DNA from 3 places in the Pantoea sp. nfd-35 genome. Region 3 is predicted to be linked to each of the others. Evidence: predicted binding sites of a transcription regulator. Region 3 holds the regulator's gene; each other region holds the start of a gene.

Region 1 (4,544 bases), 1.7 Mb from region 3:
CTGGCAGCTGCAAATTGCCGCCGAGAAAGGCATTCTCTACGGCAATGCCGAGCTGATTGTCGACTGTGTGCAGCGCACCCTGGCCTCCCATCACCCGCAACCTTCCCTGCTGCATGGCGATCTGTGGCCCGCCAACTGCGCAGCCAGCCAGAACGGGCCATGGATTTTTGATCCGGCCTGTTACTGGGGCGACAGAGAATGTGATCTGGCGATGCTGAGCTGGTTTAACGATCTGCCCAGAGAAATCTTCGACGGCTATAATCAGGTTTGGCCACTGCCGGATGGCTTCTCACAGCGCCAGCCGGTTTATCAGCTTTATTATCTGCTAAACCGGGCCAACGTGTTCGGCGGCAACTGGCTGGGGGCCGCGCAGTTTGCCGTAGGTCAGTTACTGGACGACGACGCGCTGGCGGCCGGCCAGGCTAAACCGGCCTGACCGGTTAGAGAAAACCGAGTAACGAAAGCAGAAAATATCCGGCGATAACAATCACGATGGGCAAAATATAGAGCGGGAAAATCTGCAGAAAAATGGTGTGACGAGGAATGCGCACCTTCTCTTCCACCTGCTGACGCGTGCGCCCTTCGCTGCCTTTCGCCTGTTCGAGGATCATCTGGTCTTCAATGCCTTCGCGGACATGGCGAACCTGCCTCCCCATACGCGCACCTGACGCTTCCAGGGCCAGCCCGATGAAGATCAGAATATAGATTAGCCAGAACCCCAGGTTCATCTGGCCGTTAAACTCCGGCACGGGCGAGTTGTGCCAGAAAACGTTCAAAAACGGCGTGTTAAAACGAATCATATCGACCATGACATGAATAAAATCGAGCATCACGGCATCAATGCCGGGTTTCTTTTCACTGTGTTTAAAGAGAAAACTCAGCAGTGAGATGATCGTGGAGAGCAACGCCAGTAAAAAAACTATCCAGCCGACAACGCGTTTAAGGATGGCAATACGGCCAGCCTGTTGATAGGTCATGATATCTCCTGAACCCAAAATCCTGTTAGCCTTCAGTCTAACCTGCCCTTAGGGAATTTTCCCAAAAAAAAGAGCAGGCTGCGCCCGGCAAGGCTCTCGTTAACCCCCCGCCTGCGTTCGTGGTAAGGTAGCGGGATTATTTACAGGGGAGCGCCTTATGTCTTACCACCGCCCGGTTTACGCTGCTTTATTTGATATGGATGGATTACTGATTGATTCGGAACCGCTCTGGGATCGGGCCGAAATGGATATCTTTTCCACCCTGGACGTTGATTTAACGCGCCGTCATACGCTGCCCGATACGCTCGGGCTTCGCATCGATCAAACCGTGCGCATGTGGTATGAAACGCTGCCCTGGACCGGTCCGTCGCAGCAGGAGATTACCCAGCGCATTATTACCCGCGTGATGGAACTGATTGCGACAGAACGCCCTCTGCTGCCCGGTGTTGAATCGGCCCTGAGGTTATGTAAGCAGCAGGGGCTGAAAACCGGCCTGGTCTCGGCCTCGCCGCTGTTTATGCTGGAAGCCGTGCTGGAGATGTTCAACCTGCGGCCCTGGTTTGACGTGCTGTCTTCGGCGGAGAACCTGCCTTACAGCAAGCCGCACCCTCAGGTGTACGTTAATGCGGCGGAGGCGCTGGGCATCGATCCGTTAAACTGCGTCGCGCTGGAAGACTCCGTTAACGGAATGGTGGCGAGCAAAGCGGCACGGATGCGCGCCATCGTCGTGCCGGCTGCCGTCCATCAGGAAGATGCTCGTTGGGCACTGGCCGATGTTAAACTCGGCAATCTGACACAGCTGATGCCCGCCCACTTACTGGGGTAATCGTGCCTGTGTTGTAACCTGTTGCACAGGCTTAAAAAATTAACGCTTCGTTACAGCGTCACAGGTTCTCATTTACTGGATAAATCCCTATACTGGATGCATCGACAGTTTTTGCAGCCAGGTTTTATCATGACGGCCGAGGGCCATATCTTTTTTGCGGTTGCCAGCGCTATTTTTGCCAAACGGGCCGAACTCACGCCGGTGATGGCGCACGCAGACTGGTGGCATTTGATCCCGGCCACGTTACTGACCTGCCTGCTTCCCGATATCGATCATCCCAAATCTCTGTTAGGACAGCGGCTTCGCTGGCTGTCCCACCCTATTGCGCGGGCCTTTGGTCACCGGGGATTTACCCACAGCCTGCTTGCGGTGGCGGCCAGCCTGTGGCTGTTTCAGATTAACGTCCCGAAAAGCTGGCCCCTCCCGGCCGATGTATTGCAGGGCATGACGCTCGGTTATCTGAGCCATATTGTGGCGGATATGCTCACTCCCGCTGGCGTTCCACTACTCTGGCCCTGCCGCTGGCGTTTTCGCCTGCCGGTACTGAATAGCCAGAAAGGCAATCAACTGGAGCGAGCGCTCTGTTTATGCCTGATCGGTTACGCTCTGTGGTTCCCGGTAGGGATGCCTTCATTTGGCGAAAATGGCTGGCCCGCCCAGGTATTCGACACCTTACAAAATGGCGTTAGCCGTCTCATTTCTGCGCAATCTGAGCGTTAATTGCCCGGGAAAAGGGTAAGGTTATAAGCTATTCCATTTGGATATAAGATCGCGCGATTTCTAACTGTTACCATTTCTGGATACGTATCTTTACGATCAAACCTCTGCTGCTCTCCTGACCAGGGAATGCTGCATTACATCGGAGTTGCTATGGATATTCCTCTTACGCTTAACGTCGTGGCATTTGTGCTGCTACTGCTTTTGCTGTCGCGCCTTGGCCGGGCAAACTGGAGCCTGTCGAAAAAGGTTCTGACTGGCCTGGTGCTGGGTGTAGTGTTTGGCCTCGCGCTTCAGCTGATTTATGGCGGCAACAGCGATATCGTTAAAGCCTCTATCGGCTGGTTTAACATCGTGGGTAACGGTTATGTTCAGCTGTTACAGATGATTGTGATGCCGCTGGTGTTCGTGTCGATTCTCAGCGCCGTGGCCCGCCTGCACAATGCCTCCTCACTGGGAAAAATCAGTTTTCTGACCATCGGCGTACTGCTGTTTACAACGGCAATTTCTGCCCTGATCGGCGTTTTTGTCACCGGCCTGTTTCACCTTAACGCGACCGGTCTGGTACAGGGCGCCCAGGAAACGGCTCGCCTGAGCGCGATTCAGAGCAACTACGTTGGTAAAGTCGCTGATTTGACAGTGCCTCAGTTAATCCTGTCATTCATTCCTAAAAACCCGTTTGCCGACTTAACCGGTGCCAGCCCGACGTCCATCATCAGCGTGGTCATCTTCGCCGCGTTCCTGGGTGTGGCTGCCCTGCAGTTGCACAAGGATGATGAGGTAAAAGGCCAGCGGGTACTGACCGCCATTGATACGCTGCAGTCGTGGGTGATGAAGCTGGTTCGCCTGATTATGAAGCTGACACCTTATGGTGTGCTGGCGCTGATGACCAAAGTCGTTGCCGGCTCCAACGTGCAGGACATCATCAAGCTGGGCAGCTTTGTTGTGGCATCCTATTTGGGCCTGACCCTTATGTTTGTGGTTCATGCGCTGCTCCTGTCGGTCAACGGCATCAATCCTATGCGCTTCTTCCGCAAAGTGTGGCCGGTATTGACCTTTGCCTTTACCAGCCGCTCCAGCGCCGCCAGCATTCCACTGAACGTGGAGGCGCAAACCCGCCGCCTTGGCGTACCTGAATCGATTGCCAGCTTCTCGGCCTCATTTGGTGCCACCATTGGACAGAACGGCTGTGCCGGTCTTTATCCGACGATGCTGGCAGTGATGGTCGCCCCGACGGTCGGCATCAATCCTTTTGATCCGCTGTGGATTGCCACGCTGGTCGGCATTGTGACATTGAGTTCAGCAGGCGTAGCCGGTGTCGGCGGCGGAGCGACCTTTGCCGCGTTGATCGTCCTGCCTGCGATGGGGCTGCCGGTCACGCTGGTCGCGCTGCTGATTTCCATTGAGCCTCTGATTGACATGGGACGAACCGCGTTAAACGTCAATGGCTCAATGACCGCAGGATCGCTTACCAGTCGCTGGCTGGGCCTGACCGATAAACGCGTTTTAGAGCGCAGCGAACACAGTGAATTAGAGCACAGCTAATCACGCCAGACCTGGCGTCCACCGCCAGGTCTTTCTCTCTGTTTTTGTCTTATCTTCTCCTTATTTCTTCATCATCATCCTGTTCCCGTTAAGAAAACGTTAAGCGTGGTAAACGGGCAATAATGCACAGCATTTCCCCTTGTCTTTACGCAGCAAAAAGAGAATTCTGCAGGTAATAACTGCAGGAGAATGCTCATGAAAACGGTTATCGCCTCATTACTGGCGCTAGCAATTGTCGCGCCCACTCACGCGTTTGCTCGTCCCGGCGACTGGGGCCCGGGTCCACACTGGCGACCCGGCCCAGGTTGGCATGGTCCGGCACCGCGCTGGCACGGCCCCGATCACTTCCATGTTCTGCCGCTGGCCGCAACGGCGGTATTGATTGGCGGATTAACGTATTACCTGCTTAACGGCAGTTATTATCAGCGTCACGGAGAAGAGTACGTGGTGGTTGAGCCGCCTGTGCAAACCTACGAAAC
Region 2 (4,544 bases), 730 kb from region 3:
TCAGGCCGCAGCAAACGACGAAGGAACAGCGGCGGCTGCCGGACGCCGGGATTGTTAAGGGGCTGGCGCGAGCCCCTTAACCCGACCGCCTGCACGGGCAGGCTGAAACTCCCTGCCGCCTGGCGGGCGGAACATACTCAGAGCAAACCCCATCCCCGCCAACGGCGGAACTCCCCCTATATGCCCAGCAACAGCTGCCGCTCCAGCTGCGGATCCACCAGCGTCACATGCAATCCCACCAGCCGCACACCGCGACCCGCCCGGCGCTCATCCCAGGTTTTACGCGCCACGGCAATCATGTCTTCTTTATTTAGCACCGGCCAGACATGCTCCTGAGTCGTCTGCTGGAAATCACTGAACTTCAGCTTCACGCCCTGGCGCGCAATATGCTTATCGGGGCGAATCTGCGTCAGGCGCCGATCAAGCTCGGCATAGAGGTAATCAATGATTTCCAGGCAGCGCTCCCAGCTGTCGATATCGTCAGCCAGCGTACGCTCAACGCCTAATGATTTCCGTTCGCGTTCCACCACCACACCGCGTTCATCAATACCGTGGCTGCGCTCCCATAATATCCGGCCAAACTTACCAAAACGTTTTAGCAGCAGTGCCAAATCGGCATTTTGCACGTCGGCGCAGGTGTGCAGGCCCATCTCTTCCAACTTTTTTGCCGAGACTTTCCCCACGCCGGGGATTTTTGCCAAGGGTAACGCCAGCAAAAAGTCAGACATCTGCGCAGGCGTGATGACGTACTGACCATCCGGCTTATTTAAATCAGAGGCGATCTTGGCAAGGAACTTGATCGGTGCGATGCCCGCCGAGGCGGTGAGCTGCGTTTCGCGAAAAATAGTGGCGCGGATCTCCTGGGCGATCAACGTGGCAGAGCCCTGGCAGTGCGTACTGTCGGTAACGTCCAGATAGGCTTCATCCAGCGACAGCGGCTCAATAAGGGAGGTAAAACGGGAAAAGATGGCGCGAATCTGGCTGGAGGCTTCTTTATAGACTTCATAGCGCCCGGGCAATAAACGCAGATGGGGGCAAAGCTTTAATGCCATACCGGTCGGCATCGCACTGCGCACGCCATATTTACGTGCCGGATAGTTAGCGGTACTGATCACGCCGCGGCGATCGCGGCTGCCGCCAATGGCCATGGGAATATCACGTAATGAAGGGTCATCACGCATTTCCACTGCTGCAAAAAAGCAGTCCATATCGACATGAATGATCTTACGCATCGCCCCTCCAGCACTGGATAAGTATACAGTCAGAAGAGACTTGTGCAATATTTCTTGCAGTTGCTAACAAACTTTACAAATTTTCAGCGCTATTCCATCAAAGAAATGGACATTTTGCTCTGCGCTGTATTGCTAAAAAAACACACAATGTTTAATGTTGCGCTGCGGTAGCGGAAAGTTCCGATAATGCAAACAGAGGCGCACTTACCGCGCCATTGTTCTTCTTCACTTCAAGGTATACACAGCATGGGCAAAATCGCACTTCTGTTTGCGATGATTTTACTGCCAGCCCTCAGCATGGCAATGACTCCTGAGCCGGTTCAGCAACTGGCCCCGGTCAGTAAAGAATTAAAGAAACAGCTAATTGGTACACCGGTTTATATTCAGATCTTTAAGGAAGAGCGTACGCTTGAGCTATACGGCAAAATTGGTAATGAGTACCGTTTGCTGGATACCTACCGCATCTGCAACTTTTCTGGCGGCCTTGGCCCTAAACGTCGTGAAGGCGATTTTAAAAGCCCGGAAGGTTTTTACAGCGTAAAAATGAATCAGCTGAAGCCAGACAGCCGTTTTTACCGCGCGATTAATATTGGCTTTCCCAACCAATATGACCGCGATCAGGGCTACAGCGGTAACTACCTGATGATTCATGGCGACTGCAAGTCTATCGGCTGCTATGCCATGACCAATGCTTACATGGATCAGATTTTCACTTATGTGAATGCCGCATTACGCAATGGCCAGCAGGAAGTGAATATTGCCATTTATCCGTTTCGCATGACGGAGAGCAATATGCAGCGTCATCGCTATTCCACCTATGCGGATTTCTGGAAGCAGCTTCAGCCCGGCTATGCCTATTTTGCGCAATATCATCAGCCGCCAACGGTGAATGTTGCCAGCGGCAGATATGTGATGAACAGCAGCCCGGTCATCACACAACCCGAAGCGGCCTCACAGTCGTTCCTGGCGCTCTCCAAGGTAAAATAAAGCCCATTCGCCTGGCACTATCCGGTGCCAGGTTTCATTCCCCGTTAACGGCTGTGTCGCAATGACAGTGACCACATCGTTCGCGCCGGTATGTTTCTGGAAATCAATTTCCACATCCTGATCAAGTAGCTGCGCCCGGCCAAAAGGGGCTCGGCGGGTAATCCAGAACAGATTGGTGGAGCAGAACGCCATTAAGTAGCGACCATCCGACAGCAGCATGTTAAACACGCCCTTCTGCCGCAGTTCACCCGCCAGTTCGCCGATATAGCGAAAGACCGCAGGCCAGTTACCTGGCGTACGCGGATAGCGCGTGGCCAGCTTGTGCAGGATCCAGCAGAATGCCTTTTCACTGTCGGTTTCACCAACCGGACGAAAGGTTCCGGTCTCCAGTTGCCTGTAGCCTTTAAGCTGCCCGTTATGCGCATAGGTCCAGTTTCGTCCCCACAGTTCCCGCGTAAACGGATGGGTGTTTTCCAGAGAGACCGGCCCACGATTCGCCTGGCGAATATGCGCCACGACGGAATGGGACTTGATCGGGTATTCCTGCACCAGACGCGCAATGGGGGAATTAAAACTCGGCAAGGGATCTTTAAAGGTGCGGCAACCTTTATCTTCGTAAAACGTAATACCCCAGCCGTCTTTATGCGGCCCTGTTCCGCCGCCGCGCTGCACTAATCCGGTAAAACTGAAACAAATGTCGGTGGGAACATTGGCGCTCATCCCGAGCAATTCGCACATAGCAACCGCCTTATGTCAAAACGCCTCCTGCCGCTCAGGAGGCCAGTCGTGCTGTTACCTGACCATCTCTTTTTCAATCAGCAGCATCAGGATATGAATCACTTTAATATGGATCTCCTGAATGCGATCGGCATAGCCAAAATGCGGCACACGGATTTCAATGTCCGCGCTGCCAGCCATCTTACCGCCATCTTTACCCGTCAGAGTGATCACTTTCATCCCCTGCGCACGCGCAGCCTCAACGGCCTTGATGATGTTGGCCGAGTTTCCTGACGTCGAGATCCCGAGCAGCACGTCGCCTGAACGCCCTACCGCTTCAACGTAACGGGAAAAGACGTGGTCATAGCCGAAGTCATTGCTCACGCAGGAAAGGTGGCTGACGTCTGAAATGGCAATAGCCGGATATCCAGGACGATTTTCACGGTAGCGGCCCGTGAGTTCTTCAGCAAAGTGCATCGCATCACAGTGAGAACCACCGTTGCCGCAGGAAAGCACTTTGCCGCCCGCTTTGAAGCTGTCAGCCAACATCACCGCCGCCCGTTGGATGGTGTGAATGTTCGCGTCGTCACTCAGAAAGTGATTCAACGTCTCTGCCGCTTCATTGAGCTCTGAACGAATAATGTCCTGATACATAGACTTGTCCTTTGTAGGGGAGGTTAATCGCAGCAAGTTTAACGGAATGGTTGACCTGCGCAAAGCACCACAGGGTCAGATAGCCGTGTGCCCGCCGTTTTTTTCACGTTCGTTATTTTCATTACGGGCGCTGTTTCGCTGATTTTGTGAGTCAGGTTGTAATTGCGATGTAAACAAATTGATAAATGCCAGCAGGTGATTTAAACCTCTCTTTATAACAGGTCAGACCTCTTACTACTTAACGGAGCACTTCATTATGATGGTTGTCTCGATTCTTGCGACAGTGGTGCTAATTGGCGCCCTGTTTTATCACCGCATCTCTCTGTCACTCAGTAGCGCAATCCTGCTGCTGTGGACCGCTGCGATGGCGGTGGCCCACCTGTGGACGCCGTGGCTGCTGTTGCCGCTGGCGATCATCCTGCTGCCGCTGAACCTGACCAGCCTGCGCCGCAAACTGTTTTCCAAACCGGTGCTGCAGCGCTTTCAGCAGGTCATGCCGCCGATGTCTCGTACGGAAAAAGAGGCGATTGACGCGGGCACAACCTGGTGGGAAGGCGATCTGTTTCAGGGCAAACCTGACTGGCAGAAACTGCACAATTACCCGCAACCGCGCCTGACGCCGGAAGAACAGGCCTTTATTGATGGCCCGGTGGAAGAAGCCTGCCGCATGGCGAATGATTTCCAGATCACCCATGAACTGGCGGATATGCCGCCAGAGTTGTGGGCCTATCTGAAAGAGCACCGCTTCTTCGCCATGATCATTAAAAAAGAGTACGGCGGACTGGCATTCTCCGCCTATGCCCAGGCACGCGTGTTGCAAAAACTGTCGGGCGTATCGGGTATTCTGGCGATTACCGTGGGGGTGCCTAACTCACTGGGTCCGGGCGAACTGCTGCAACATTACGGAACGGAAAAACAGAAAGACCATTATTTGCCGCGTCTGGCGCGGGGCGA
Region 3 (4,544 bases):
GCCGTAACGTTCCTGGATTTTACCGACCAGCTGATCGCGTTTACCTTCAATGACTTGCATGTCATCATCGGTCAGCTTGCCCCATTTCTCTTTCATTTTTCCTTTGAACTGTTTCCAGTTACCACTCGCTTCGTCTTTATTCATTGCAGACCTCCACGTTATCCTTCGGTTTCGCATTATCTTGCAGTTAAGCAAAATCACGATATAAAGCGCTGGTCATAAGCGCCATTCAAAGTTAATTGTAGTAGGTAATCTCAGGATTGCCGGAAAAAATGAAAATATTATGTATCCTGCGTCATAATTCCGCCTGAGCGTTCAGGCATTGAACCAGGTGCCATTACGCCAGTGCTTCCGCCAGACCAGCCACAAGGATAAGCCACGCAGGGCCAGGAAAACGGCGATAGCCAGCCACAAACCATGGTTGCCCAGCCAAGGCAGTGTCGTGAGCGTCAGGAAGTAACCCAGCGCAGCCACTGCCATGCTGTTACGCATTTCTCTGCCCCGCGTTGCGCCAATAAACATGCCATCCAGTAGATAGCACCAGACGCCGATCAGCGGTAACACCATCTGCCAAATCAGAAAACTATCGGCCGCCTCTTGCAGTGCACGAATAGAAGTCAGCAAAGTCACGATCTGATAGCCAAAAAAAGCATAGGCCAGCGAGAAAAACAGCGCCACTAACAGGGCTTGGCGACAGGCAGACAACCATACCTGCTGCAGTCGGCTACCGTCTTTTGCCCCGTGTGCTTCGCCAGCAAAGGCCTCGACGGCATAGGCAAAGCCGTCCAGGGCATAAGCGGTAAAAGTAATAAACATCAGAAGGATAGCATTTACCGCTACCACATCCGGGCCAATACGGGCACCCAGTACGGTCAGCGAGGCAAAGCAGAGCTGCAAGAGCAATGAGCGCAGTAAGATATCGCGGTTAAGGCGAAGAAGGCGGTGAATATCGCCACGCCAGCTGCGGGTGAGCATATCAAACCTGATACCACGGAGCTTTAATACGCGCCACACCATCGCCATACCGACCAGCAACGTCGCGTATTCTGCCAGCGCGGTGGCGGTGGCGGCACCGGCCACGCCCCAGTGCAGGCCCAGAACCAACCAAAGATCTAACAGGATATTGATGACATTCCCCACCACCAGCAGGATGACGGGTGCCCGGGCATACTGAACGCCCAGCAGCCAGCCCAGGATTACCAGGTTAGCCAGCGTTGCGGGCGCGCTGAGCCAGCGAATATGAATAAACAGGGCAGCCTGTTCCAGCACCGACGGATCCCCACCGACAAAGCGGGTCGCCAATGCGGTGACGGGATAGCGGAGGAAGATAAACAGGATGCCGACCACCAGGGCGATGATCAGTGGCTGTGTCAGCGCACGCGCCAGCGCGGTCTTATCGCCCGCACCGAATGCCTGTGCCGTTAAGCCCGTAGTGCTCATGCGTAGAAAAAGCAGCAACATGAAGACAAAGCTGGTGACGGTCGTGCCGACGGCGACGCCGCCCAGATAGATCGGACTGTCGAGATGACCAATAACGGCCGTATCGACCAGGCCGAGCAAAGGAACCGTAATATTTGACAGGATCATGGGCAGCGCTAACCGCCACAGTTTTTTATCGGTAGCCGTCAGAAAGCGCATTCGTAAATCCGTGCGATGAACCGCCGGGGTTTCAGGTCAACCCACAGCGGAAAAGTAAGGACAAGCAGGGGAATAGTAAGATTGACGAAAGCCGACAATCTTAACCGGTTTTACAGCCACTCACCGTTACGCACAATGCCCACGGCCAGACCTTCAACGGTCAGTGACTGGGCACGGGTGTCAACAACGATAGGCTCGAAATCATTGTTTTCAGGTAAGAGATGCACCACAGAACCCTGCTTTTTCCAGCGTTTTACCGTGACTTCGTCATCGATGCGCGCCACCACAACCTGACCATTGCGCACGTCCTGCGTTTTGTGTACGGCCAGCAGATCGCCATCCATGATGCCGATGTCTTTCATTGACATACCGCTTACGCGCAGCAGGAAATCGGCTGAAGGCTTGAACATGTCGGGATCCACTTTGTAATGCGTTTCAATGTGTTCCTGAGCCAGTAATGGCTCACCGGCGGCAACACGACCGATCAGCGGCAGGCCGTCTGATGGCTCTTCTTCCATTAACAAACGGATACCGCGGGACGCACCAGAGACAATTTCAATCACGCCTTTACGCGCCAGTGCTTTCAGGTGTTCTTCGGCCGCATTGGGCGAACGAAAACCGAGTTGTGCAGCAATTTCTGCACGCGTTGGCGGCATGCCTGTTTGATTAATGTGGTCGCGAATCAAGTCGTAGACCTGTTGCTGCCTGCTGGTTAATGCTTTCATCCCGCCCCCTGGTTGTTTATACAGTCGCTGTGAGTATATACAGGTATTGGTGAAATGGAAACCAAAACTCAGGTCAAAATCAGTTATTTGAGCCGAGATGGAACGCTTATCGCAAATGCGACCAAAGCAGCGTTCCCCAGACAAAAAGGGCCAGTAATATTGCGATAAAAACGGCAGCGGATCCCATGTCTTTTGCCCGCCCGGCAAGCGGATGACGCTCCTGGCCTGTGCGGTCTACCACGGCTTCTATCGCGCTGTTCAGGACTTCGACAATAATCACCAGCACGACAGAACCAATCATCAGGATGCGCGAAACAGTATCGACATCCAGCCAGCAGGCCAGGATAATCGCCACCACTGCGGCAACCGCTTCCTGACGAAAAGCGGCTTCGTGCTGCCAGGCAGCACGCAGACCTTGCCATGAATAGCCGGCCGCTTTCACAATACGGTTAAGGCCGGTGGCATTATTTGTCATAATAAAGGAACTCTTTTCAAAGGATTGACGTCAATATTGGGCAGCGCACAATTGTCGCTGTCACAGATTTTTGCTGCGCTTTCTGATAAGCTTGCGCCGCTTTGCTAACAAGAGGCTTCATATTGTCTATGTCAGGTTGGCGTATACTTTTTTATAAATTACTGAATTTACCCCTTTCGTTTCTGGTAAAGAGTAAGGCCATTCCGGCCGATCCCGTATCCGAACATGGGCTGGATCCTACCCGGCCTATTATGTATGTCCTGCCTTATGATTCAAAGGCCGATCTCCTCACTTTGCGTGCGCAGTGCATCCGGCACGATCTGCCCGATCCGCTCTCACCACTGGAGATTGACGGGGCCCTGTTGCCGCGCCATGTCTTTATTCACGACGGTCCGCGCGTGTTCCCCTATTTCGTGCCCAGCGTCGAGTCGGTAAAAATCTTCCACGAATATCTTGATCTGCACCGCAGTAATCCTGAGCTTGATATTCAGATGTTACCGGTTTCAGTTATGTTTGGTCGTGCACCTGGCCGGGAAGTGCAGGGTGAAGACAATCCACCGCATTTGCGCTTGCTTAACGGCGTACAAAAATTCTTTGCCGTGCTCTGGCATGGACGTGACAGTTTTGTGCGCTTCTCACCGACCGTCTCTCTGCGTCGTATGGCGACTGAGCACGGCACGGATAAATCCATCGCCCAGAAACTGGCCCGGGTTGCCCGTATCCACTTTGCCCGTCAGCGTCTGGCGGCTGTTGGCCCGCGCCTTCCCGCGCGCCAGGATTTGTTCAACCGCCTGCTGCAATCGAAGGCGATTGAAAAAGCGGTAGAAGACGAAGCCCGCAGTAAAAAGATTTCCCATGAGAAGGCGCAGCAGAACGCCATCGAGATGATGGAAGAGATTGCCGCCAACTTCTCCTATGAAGCCATTCGCGTGACGGACCGGGTAATGGGCTGGCTCTGGAGCCGCCTCTATCAGGGTATCAATGTGAACGGCGGTGAGCGCGTGCGTCAGTTGGCGCAGGACGGACACGAGATCGTTTATGTGCCCTGCCACCGCAGCCACATGGATTACCTGCTGCTGTCTTACGTGCTGTATCACCAGGGGCTGGTACCGCCGCACATCGCCGCCGGTATTAACCTAAATTTCTGGCCTGCCGGGCCGATTTTCCGCCGTCTGGGTGCCTTCTTTATTCGCCGTACCTTTAAGGGCAACAAGCTCTACTCCACCGTTTTCCGCGAATATCTGGGCGAGCTTTTTACCCGCGGCTATTCCGTCGAGTACTTCGTTGAAGGCGGCCGTTCACGTACTGGCCGACTGCTGGATCCTAAAACCGGGACGTTATCCATGACGCTGCAGGCCATGCTGCGCGGCGGTACGCGCCCTATCACGTTAGTGCCTATTTACATCGGCTATGAACACGTCATGGAAGTGGGAACCTACGCGAAAGAACTGCGCGGTGCCGTTAAAGAGAAAGAAGGCTTTATGCAGATGGTGCGCGGCTTGCGCAAGCTGCGTAACCTCGGCCAGGGATACGTGAATTTTGGTGAGCCGCTGCCGCTGATAAATTATCTGAACAAGCGCGTTCCTGAATGGCGGGATTCTATCGATCCCATTGAAGCCCAGCGCCCGGGTTGGTTAACCCCAACGGCGAATGATATCGCGGCCACCATCATGGTGCGAATCAATGAAGCCGGCGCGGCGAATGCC

The links. The regulator LexA, encoded in region 3, represses DNA repair genes until DNA is damaged. The targets are predictions, from matches to a motif close to TNCTGTATGTACATACAGNA.
Region 1: P9J57_RS11805 (metal-dependent hydrolase) is a predicted target of LexA. The motif match lies at 1,894-1,913, and genes of this name have one in related genera.
Region 2: dinB (DNA polymerase IV) is a predicted target of LexA. The motif match lies at 1,244-1,263, and genes of this name have one in related genera.

Annotation. Positions count from the first base shown of each region.
Region 1 covers NZ_CP122403.1:2,532,131-2,536,674, forward strand. Annotated here, with positions in the region: gene P9J57_RS11790 (fructosamine kinase family protein) at 1-436, shown strand, start outside; gene P9J57_RS11795 (YniB family protein) at 441-977, opposite strand; gene hxpB (hexitol phosphatase HxpB) at 1,135-1,803, shown strand; gene P9J57_RS11805 (metal-dependent hydrolase) at 1,933-2,523, shown strand; gene P9J57_RS11810 (L-cystine transporter) at 2,674-4,065, shown strand; gene P9J57_RS11815 (DUF6515 family protein) at 4,261-4,544, shown strand, end outside.
Region 2 covers NZ_CP122403.1:3,463,360-3,467,903, forward strand. Annotated here, with positions in the region: gene dinB (DNA polymerase IV) at 177-1,232, opposite strand; gene dpaA (peptidoglycan meso-diaminopimelic acid protein amidase) at 1,479-2,219, shown strand; gene P9J57_RS16170 (class II glutamine amidotransferase) at 2,184-2,957, opposite strand; gene lpcA (D-sedoheptulose 7-phosphate isomerase) at 3,012-3,590, opposite strand; gene fadE (acyl-CoA dehydrogenase FadE) at 3,847-4,544, shown strand, end outside.
Region 3 covers NZ_CP122403.1:4,196,088-4,200,631, forward strand. Annotated here, with positions in the region: gene P9J57_RS19420 (CsbD family protein) at 1-144, opposite strand, end outside; gene dinF (MATE family efflux transporter DinF) at 316-1,638, opposite strand; gene lexA (transcriptional repressor LexA) at 1,749-2,363, opposite strand; gene P9J57_RS19435 (diacylglycerol kinase) at 2,470-2,838, opposite strand; gene plsB (glycerol-3-phosphate 1-O-acyltransferase PlsB) at 2,967-4,544, shown strand, end outside.